Regions from separate parts of the Marinomonas sp. A3A genome, predicted to be linked through region 1. Evidence: predicted binding sites of a transcription regulator. Region 1 holds the regulator's gene; the other holds the start of a gene.

Region 1 (4,829 bases):
TGATAAAGCCGATGCGTTTTTTGGTAATAAATTTAAACGCTCAACATGCAATTTAAAGCAAAGAGGACGGGCTGCAGGTACAGCTCATTTGCAAAAAAATGAGTTGCGCTTTAACCATTTTATGTATCAGCAAGACCCAGTTGAATTCTTAGGCACCGTTGTTCCACATGAAGTAGCTCATATTGTTGTGTTTCAAATCTATGGCAACACGGTGAAGCCTCACGGAAAAGAGTGGCAGGCAGTCATGCTGAAGGTATACGGTATCCGACCAAGTAGAACGCATACTTTTGATGTTCCACCGCAAAAACAGGCTTATGAATACCGCTGCTCCTGCCAAAAACACCAATTCACTAAACGGCGCCATACTAGGGCTCAAAGTGGTGTTGAATACATCTGCAAAGGCTGTCGTTCAACGTTACAATTTATAAGCAAAGATAACTGACAACCCATCAAAACAGTAAGATAGTGATTTTTTATACACTTTTGCCTTATATTATCCATTTTTGATGCGATAGCTTCATGCTTATAGTAATATAGGCGCGTTTTGTTTACAGCGTACTTATGATGGATTTATCTACTCGACCTAAAGAAAAGTTAGAGCTAAACAAGCTCCAAAAACGCCTTCGCAGATTAACAGGCCAAGCTATTGCTGACTTCAATATGATTGAAGAAGGCGATAAAGTAATGGTGTGTTTATCTGGAGGAAAAGACTCTTACACTATGCTTGAGATTTTGCGAAATCTTCAGGCTAGCGCACCTATAAAATTCAGTATCGTTGCTGTGAATTTAGATCAAAAGCAACCTGGTTTCCCCGAGCATATTTTACCTGCTTATCTGGAAGAGCTAGGAGTGGATTTTCACATTTTAGAGCGCGACACTTACAGTATCGTAAAGGAAATTGTGCCAGAGGGTAAAACTACTTGTGGTTTATGCTCTCGTTTGCGCCGTGGCTCCTTGTACGGTTTTGCTGAGGAAATTGGAGCGACTAAAATTGCACTTGGCCATCACAGAGATGATATTCTGGAAACATTATTCTTGAATATGTTTTTTGGTGGTAAATTAAAGTCTATGCCGCCAAAGTTATTAAGCGATGATGGAAAACACATTGTTATCCGTCCTTTGGCTTACTGCAAAGAAGAAGACATTGAATCCTTCGCGGTAATGAAGGAATATCCTATCATTCCTTGCAACTTGTGTGGCTCTCAAGAAAACCTACAAAGACAGGTCGTAAAAGACATGTTGCAAAAGTGGGAAAAAGAATTTCCGGGTAGAACAGAAACCATGTTCTCTGCTATACAAAATGTTGTTCCATCACATTTGGCAGACACAAAGTTATTCGACTTCAAGGGGTTGAAGCAGTCACCTGAGGCATTTGACCGATTAAATATTATTTCACTATAGGGTAATAGAAATGAACCTAACACATAAAGCACTATTGTTAACCGCCGGCATTTTAGGATCTTCTATCGTAAATGCGTCATCCGCTGGAGTTAGTTTAACAAACGACACAGTGAAAGGTAATATCAACTTAAATATGGGGGCTTTCGGCGTAAATGGCGGAATTACTCATAATGATGATGAAAATACCTCAACTGGACATATTGGTGTAACGGTAGAGGATTCAGACACAAGTGGCCCACTTCAAGCAGGGATTGGTATTCGACTATACGCTATTGATGCAGATTCAGAGAAGAATGATGACCTATCTGTTGCACTTGCTTTAGGTGGCTGGTATCGGTACACCTTACCTGAAGCAAATCGTGTGAGTATCTATGGCTCTGTGTATTACTCGCCGGAAGTACTGGCTATTTCAAATCTTGACCACATGTACACTTACGAATTCCGTGCTGAATATATGACAATGCGTAACGCTCGTGCATTCATTAGTTATGGTAAAACAGTGACTGTATTTGAAGACGATTCTCGTAAAGAAATCGATAAAGGTCTTTCTGTTGGCGCAACAGTAGATTTTTAATAGCAGTAAATTATTTACGCTTAATAATAAAAAAGGTGGCTGAGGCCACCTTTTTTATTATTCGTTCAATTCTTACTCGCCATCATAAGCGCAAAGGCTAAAAACAGGTATATCACTGTCTCTTAGTTTTTGGCTTCCACCCAAATCTGGCAAATCTATAATAGCAGCGACTTCTTTGATATTTGCGCCTTGACTAGTCAATAACTTGATTGCAGCAAATAGGGTGCCGCCAGTCGCAATCAGATCATCAAACAACAATACTTCATCGCCCGCTTTTACAGCTCCCTCTTGGATTTCTAATTCTGCTTCACCATATTCCAGCGCATATTTTTGTGAAATAGTCTTTCCTGGAAGCTTACCTTTTTTACGCACTAAGATAAGAGGCTTTTGAAGTTCATAAGCCAGAACCGCTGCAATCAAAAAACCACGGGCATCGATACAGGCTATATGAGTGATATCCGTTGCGATATAGCGATGTACATAGGCATCAACGACCATTCTCATACCTTTAGGGTCACTGAAAATAGGGGTGATATCTCGGAAGCTAATACCTTGTTTTGGCCAGTCTTCTATTGTTTGTATTAGTGATTTAACGTAAAAATCGTCGTAAAGCATTCCAGTTGAGCCTCATTATATCAATCAAATATTGGCGATTTTACCACAATCACTCGCAACCCCCACGAGTTTTTGCATTTCGGGGAAGTCAACAATCTCAATTTCTTTCCCATCAACATGTATTAGTTCATTTTTTTGAAAACGTGTAATGACACGACTAACTGTTTCAACTGCTAATCCAAGGTAGTTACCAATCTCCCCGCGAGACATGGAAAGGCGAAAAGAACTAGCGGAATAGCCACGTTTTTTAAATCGATTAGATAGGTTTAATAAGAAAGATGCCACTTTCTCATCGGCATTTTTTTTCCCCAACAAAACCATCATCTGTTGATCATCGGATATTTTTCGACTCATCACCTTAAATATTTGATGTTTCAAAGAAGGAATCTGTGAAGATAACTCTTCAAGGTGACTAAATGGAATCTCACACACTGTAGTGGTTTCCAGTGCCTTTGCAGAAACCGGATAGACATTTGAATCAATCCCGCTTAAACCGACCAATTCACTAGGACAATAAAAACCTGTGATTTGCTCTTCGCCAACTGATGTGATGTTGAATGTTTTTAAAGTACCAGAGCGAACAGCGTAAACAGAATCAAATGTATCGCCTTGGCGAAACAAAAACTCACCTTTTTTAAGTGGCTTTTTGCGCTCAATAATCTGATCTAATCTATTAATATCTTCATCAGCCAATGCAATTGGGAGACAAAGAGCACTTAGGCTACAATTTTGACACTGCGAAGTAAGGGTGCTGTTGAATCGTGACTGTGTGTGTGTCATTGACATGTAAATCTCCCTGATCTCGATCTATATAACTTTTGAGTATTTTATGGCGCCATTAAGGTATTTATCAAAGACCATACAAATACAGCGAATTAGTAATCTACCGCGTTCTGTTACTTTAATAGTGGTCTGCATTCCACTACAGTCAATATCTAACATACCATCTTTTACCATGGGAGTTAGCCTTTCCATCTCTTCAGAAAAGTACTCAAAGAAATCAATATTGTATTTCTTTTCAATAACAACAACATTCAGCTCAAATTGAGAAATTAATGTCATTATCACTTGATGACGGATTCTATCATCCAGATCACTAATATAACCTTTAGCGATTGCCAATTGGCCTTTCTCAATACTACTCCTATAAATTGATAAGTCTGTATGGTTCTGAATATAAACACCATTTAAATCGCTAATAGCGGAAACGCCAAAAGCAACCAAATCGGTACCAGCATGCGTTGTATAACCCTGAAAGTTGCGCTGTAGCTGACCTTGCTTTTGAGCAATCGCTAGGCTATCTGTTGGTTTTGCAAAGTGATCCATGCCTATATATTCATAACCAGCAGAGATTAAATATTCTGTACTCATCCTCAATAGCTCAAGCTTCATGCTTGATATAGGTAAGCTTTCATCTGAAATTCGTCTTTGAGCACGAAATCTATCAGGTAAATGGGCGTAGTTAAAAAGCGATATACGCTCAGGAGATAATTGAATCACTTGTTCCAAGGTCTTTTTAAAACCTTCGATAGACTGGTATGGCAAGCCATAAATTAGATCGAAATTAATCGACCTAATGCCTAATTTTCGAGCATCGTCAACAAGAGTGGCTACCATCTCAACAGGCTGAACACGGTGAATAGCTTCTTGAACCTTGATGTCAAAATCCTGCACACCAATACTAATTCGATTAATTCCCTTTTTTGTTAACAGCTTCAATTTAGATAGACTGATCTCCCGAGGATCAATTTCAACACTGTAATCCTGCGTGCCATCATTGATTAAGTTGAAATGCTGCTGGATATTATCAAACAGCGCGTCAATTAACTCTTCCGTCAAAAAAGTAGGCGTGCCGCCACCAAAATGCAATTGCGTCACTTCTCTTGAATGGTCAAGCATCAGACTACGCAATCTCATTTCTTCGCCCAGTAACTCAACGTACTCGGCCCCTTTTTCGTACTGCTTAGTTACAATTTTATTACAAGCGCAGTAGTAACAAAGGTTGGCACAAAAGGGAATATGAAAATAGAGGCTAAGAGGCGCCTCGGAAGGCATTAACATTTTATCAATAAGCGCAATTTTACTAATACTTGCGTCAAATTGCGGTGCTGTCGGGTAAGAAGTGTAACGGGGCCCGGATAGATCGTACTTAGCGATAAGTGAAGAATCCCAGATCATGATGCGTTCCTATTAAAATTTCTAATAGAAGTTTACACTTTAGTGAAAAGTCATTTGCTGA
Region 2 (4,829 bases), 110 kb from region 1:
AGGGGGCGATGACGCAATGGCGTGACAGCAAGGCGGGGTATGATGCTTTATTGCAGCAAGGCGAACAGCTTGCATATGAACACCAAAGGCTGCAAGGGGCGTTACAAGAAAGCCAGCAGCTGCATGATCAAGCCCGCGAGAAAGTTGCTGAATTTAATGAGAGCTTAAAAGCCATGGCAGAACAGTTACATGAGCTGTTAGGTGGCAAGAGTATTAGTGAGCTTCGTCAAGAGATGCAAACCCTTAATGATCATGCTCATCAAATGCTAGAAAAGGTAGAATCTGAGCGACAGCAAATCGCTCAGGCGTTGGCGTCTAGCAGTGCGACATTAGAAACGCTTAATAAATCTCATCTATCGTTAAGTAAAGAATATAAGCTTGTCTTGTCCGATTGGCAAAAACGTCTAGCTGAGAAAGGTTTTGAAAACGAGGCTGCGTGGCTGCAAGCGAACTTATCCACAGAAGAAATAAGCCAACGCCAAGAAGTGCTGAAGAAGTTACAAGAAGCCGGTTCTCGATTACAAACATTACTTAATCAATCTGAAGAATCCTTGCTGAAACATATTGAAAGCAAGTCCGAGCTTGCTGCTTTTGACGGTTCAGTCTTTGAAAAGTCTTCTCTTGAAGAGCTGGAAAAAAAACACGCCGAGCTTGATTCGGAACGCCAAGCTCTGCATCGTCAATGGGGTGTAGTGGCTCAGCAGATTCAAGAAGAGGTTCAACGCAGAGAGCAGATAGCGAAATCCAAAGAAGTGTTGGAAGCTCGTCGAGAGGCATTTATTCATCTTGAGCGTTTGAATCATTTGATTGGTTCTGCTGACGGCGCGAAATTCCGCCGCTTTGCGCAAAGTTTGACGCTGGATCATTTAGTATACTTGGCTAATCAGCATTTGGATATTTTGCATCGTCGCTATCAATTAATGCGTAACGAAGATGCTTTGTCTTTGCTTGTGGTTGATACTTGGCAAGCGAATGCGTCGCGCGATACGAAAACTCTCTCAGGTGGCGAATCTTTCCTAGTGAGTTTGGCGTTGGCCTTGGCTTTGTCTGATTTGGTGTCTCATAAGACCAGTATTGATTCCTTGTTCTTGGACGAAGGTTTTGGCACCTTGGATAGTGAGACATTGGAGTCTGCATTAGATGCCTTGGATAACTTGCATTCATCTGGCAAAACCATAGGTATTATTAGCCATATTAGTGCTTTGAAAGAACGTATTCCTGTGCAAATTAAGCTGACTAAACAGAGTGGTTTGGGGGTAAGTCGCCTTTCGGCTGAATTTGCTGTGCATTCGACTGAGGAGTGATGTATTTATTTGCTTATTTGTTGGCTGTTCATGGTGCATAAAATGGTGCAAAAGTTTTCCCCAGATTTATGGGAACAAGTATGTAAGTAAGTTGTAAAATATTAATTAAATCAAATGCTTAATCTTGCGTTCATTATTGCTCATTTTGCGTTATTCTTAGCACTACAAGAGAGCAGTATGAGTTTTTTTGTGAATGTAAAGACATTGTAGTGGTGGCTTTCTTTAATCATTCAGCTTGATAGAATAGATTTTTAACGCTGATAGTGAAAGTTCAGTGCGGCTTTTCAACATTTAAGGCCATTTAAGTTATTAAAAAAGGACAGTTTGCATGACAGACTCAGGCTTCCGACTTAAAGGAAGTGTCGTTACGACGGTTTTATTAGAAATTCAAACCTTTTCATTAGATGACATTGTGTTTCATTTAAAAGAGAAGATTGATCAGGTTCCGCATTTCTTTAATCAAGCCCCGATCATTATTGATATTTCGAAAATGAAACGTGGTATTAGGTTAGAAGAATTTGAAGTGTTGATTCAATCGGTGAGCGCTCTTGGTCTTGGTGTGATTGGCTGGCGTTGTGATCCTGATGCGTTGCCTGTGTGGAATGCTTCAGTGACTATTCCTCTTTTGCCGGCAAGTAAAGCAAGACCTATTAATATGTCTCCTGCAGTAAAAGAAGAGGCGAGCCCTGATGTCGTTGTGAGGACTGTGGTTGAGGAGCGATTGGTGCCTCAGGCTACGAAAGTTATTACTAAACCGATTCGCTCTGGGCAGCAAGTTTATGCAGAAGGGGATTTAATTATTCTTAATCAGGTCAGTGCTGGTGCGGAAGTGCTAGCGGATGGCAATATCCACGTTTATGGAGCTTTACGAGGTCGCGCTTTAGCGGGTGTTAAAGGTGATGTGGAGGCGCGAATTTTTTGTAAAAGCATGGAGGCCGAGCTGGTTTCTATTGCTGGTAATTTTATGTTGAGTGATGCGCTGCGAAATATCGTTTGGAAAGACAGCGCGCAAGTGTTATTAGTTGACGATAGCTTAGAAATCGTACCGCTTTAAGATTTATTATTCATTTTTACTGTATAGATAAACTCATTTGAGGTTATCGGGGGATAAAGCATTGGCAAAAATTATAGTAGTCACCTCAGGCAAGGGTGGCGTCGGAAAGACAACATCCAGTGCTGCTATTGGGACTGGTATTGCGTTAAAGGGACATAAGACGGTTATTATCGATTTCGATGTGGGCTTACGTAATCTAGACTTGATTATGGGTTGTGAGCGTCGAGTGGTTTATGACTTTGTAAATGTCATAAACAAAGAGGCAACGCTATCTCAGGCGTTGATTAAAGATAAGCGCACGAAAGATTTGTTTATTTTGCCGGCTTCTCAGACGCGCGACAAAGATGCGTTGACTATAGAAGGCGTTCAGGAAGTTCTTGAAGAGCTTGCTAAGGAATTTGAATACATTATATGTGATTCGCCTGCAGGTATTGAAAAGGGCGCTCAGATGGCGTTGTACTTTGCTGATGCTGCAATTGTTGTGACTAACCCAGAAGTTTCTTCTGTACGTGATTCAGATCGTATTTTGGGGATCCTGCAAAGTAAGTCTAAACGAGCTGAGGATGGTAAAGCGCCGATTGAGGAGCACCTTCTTTTAACTCGTTATCATCCTGGGCGTGTTGCATTGGGTGAAATGTTAAGTGTGTCCGATGTTGAGGATATCTTGGCAATTCCATTGCTTGGTGTTATTCCTGAGTCTGAGGCGGTATTGAAAGCTTCGAACCAAGGTACGCCAGTTATTTTGGATACAGCTTCAGAAGCTGGTTTAGCCTATATGGATGCCGTTGATCGTTTGATGGGTGAAGAGCGTCCTTTACGCTTTTTAGAAGTTCAGAAGAAAGGCTTTATCAAGCGTTTATTAGGGGGTTAGAGTGGGAATTTTTGACTATTTTAAAAGCAAAAGCGCGCCTAGCTCCGCTTCTGTTGCCAAGGATCGATTGCAAATTATCGTTGCTCATGAGCGCAGTAAGCGCCATCAGCCGGATTATTTGCCACAGATGCAGCAAGAAATCATCGATGTTATTCGTAAGTATGTGAATATCGGCAGTGAAGATGTGCAGATCCAGCTGGATAATACTGATGATTGCTCAATATTAGAGTTGAATGTGACCTTGCCAGAGCAAAACTAGCTTCGAAGTAAGTGATCGTATCGATAGGAAAGCACTAAATGAGACAATTGATATATGTCTTGTTTGGTGCTTTTTTTATATCTAATTGACGGAGTTTGGGTGTCATTGTTTTACTCACGTTTTCATGGGTGTATGATTCGTGCCATTCATTTTTGATTGTTAGAGTAAGATAACATGCTGCGTTTTTCTCTAGGTGTGATGGCTGTTTCTGTGCTTCTTTCTGCTTGTAGTGAGCCTAAGCAAGCCGTTTCACAAATAAAGTCTACAAAATCATCTCCTGAGCTCCCTATTGCAATGAAAGATCCTAAGGCGATGCTGGGTGCGCAGTTGTTTTTTGATACCAATTTATCTAAAGAGCGCAATCAGTCTTGTGGAACTTGCCACGATATAGCCAATGGCTTTGTTGATAAAAGGTCAGATGCATTATTTGGTGCTGTTTCATTGGGAAGTGATCGAGTGTCCATGGGTAGTCGTAATACGCCAACAGCTGCTTACGCCGCCTTCGCGCCGACTTTTCATCGTATGGCTAATGGCGAGTATCGTGGTGGCCAGTTTTTAGATGGTCGCGCTTCTGGTTTGGCTCAACAGGCCGAAGGGCCTTTTGTTAATCCTTTAGAAATGGCTATGCCTGACGGTGCAGCGGTTGTTAGTCGAGTAAAAGAAAATGCGCGCTATGAAGGCTTGTTTAACTCAATTTATGGGCAAGATATTTTAAATGACCCTATAAAGGGGTATGCGGCGATTACTGATTCAATTGCGACGTTTGAAAAAACGGCTATGTTTATGCCTTTCGACTCTAGATACGATCGTGCTTTGCGTGGCGAAATAAAACTAACTCAGCAAGAGGAGTTGGGTAAGACCTTATTTTTCTCTCAGCAATTTACTAACTGTAATGCATGTCATCAACTAAATACGTCACCGCTTAATGCTCAAGAAACATTTACTAATTACGAATATCGTAATATTGGTGTTCCAGCTAATGCTGATTTGATGGCCTATAATGGCAATAAAAAAGATCTTGGATTGTTGGATAATCCGTCTATAGATGATCCTAAGCAAGCAGGTAAATTTAAAGTGCCGTCTTTGCGTAATGTTGCAGTGACTGGGCCATATATGCATAACGGTGTTTTTAAAGATCTTCGAACTGTTGTGCTTTTTTATGATAAGTACAACAACCCTCAGCGTACGATAAACCCTGAAACAGGCAAGCCTTGGGCTGAGCCAGAAGTAGCGGAAAATATAGACTTGGTGAATTTACAAAAAGGCCCTGCATTGCCAGATCAAAGGGTGGACGCCATTGTTGCTTTTTTGAAGACATTAACGGACCAGCGATATGAGTCA

What was found. Region 1 encodes FNR, which switches genes on or off when oxygen is low (the NO sensors DNR and NnrR bind a similar motif). Its sites were predicted from a motif close to TTGATNTANATCAA; they were not measured.
Region 2: the regulator FNR is predicted to act here: its motif matches at 3,536-3,549, upstream of CYL31_RS11265 (cytochrome-c peroxidase).

Annotation. Positions count from the first base shown of each region.
Region 1 is NZ_CP025532.1:2,303,894-2,308,722, forward strand. It holds gene CYL31_RS10700 (SprT family zinc-dependent metalloprotease) at 1-442, shown strand, start outside; gene ttcA (tRNA 2-thiocytidine(32) synthetase TtcA) at 562-1,401, shown strand; gene CYL31_RS10710 (YfaZ family outer membrane protein) at 1,412-1,975, shown strand; gene CYL31_RS10715 (adenine phosphoribosyltransferase) at 2,048-2,590, opposite strand; gene fnr (fumarate/nitrate reduction transcriptional regulator Fnr) at 2,615-3,376, opposite strand; gene hemN (oxygen-independent coproporphyrinogen III oxidase) at 3,398-4,768, opposite strand.
Region 2 is NZ_CP025532.1:2,417,109-2,421,937, reverse strand. It holds gene CYL31_RS11285 (SbcC/MukB-like Walker B domain-containing protein) at 1-1,304, shown strand, start outside; gene minC (septum site-determining protein MinC) at 1,633-2,358, shown strand; gene minD (septum site-determining protein MinD) at 2,420-3,229, shown strand; gene minE (cell division topological specificity factor MinE) at 3,231-3,488, shown strand; gene CYL31_RS11265 (cytochrome-c peroxidase) at 3,663-4,829, shown strand, end outside.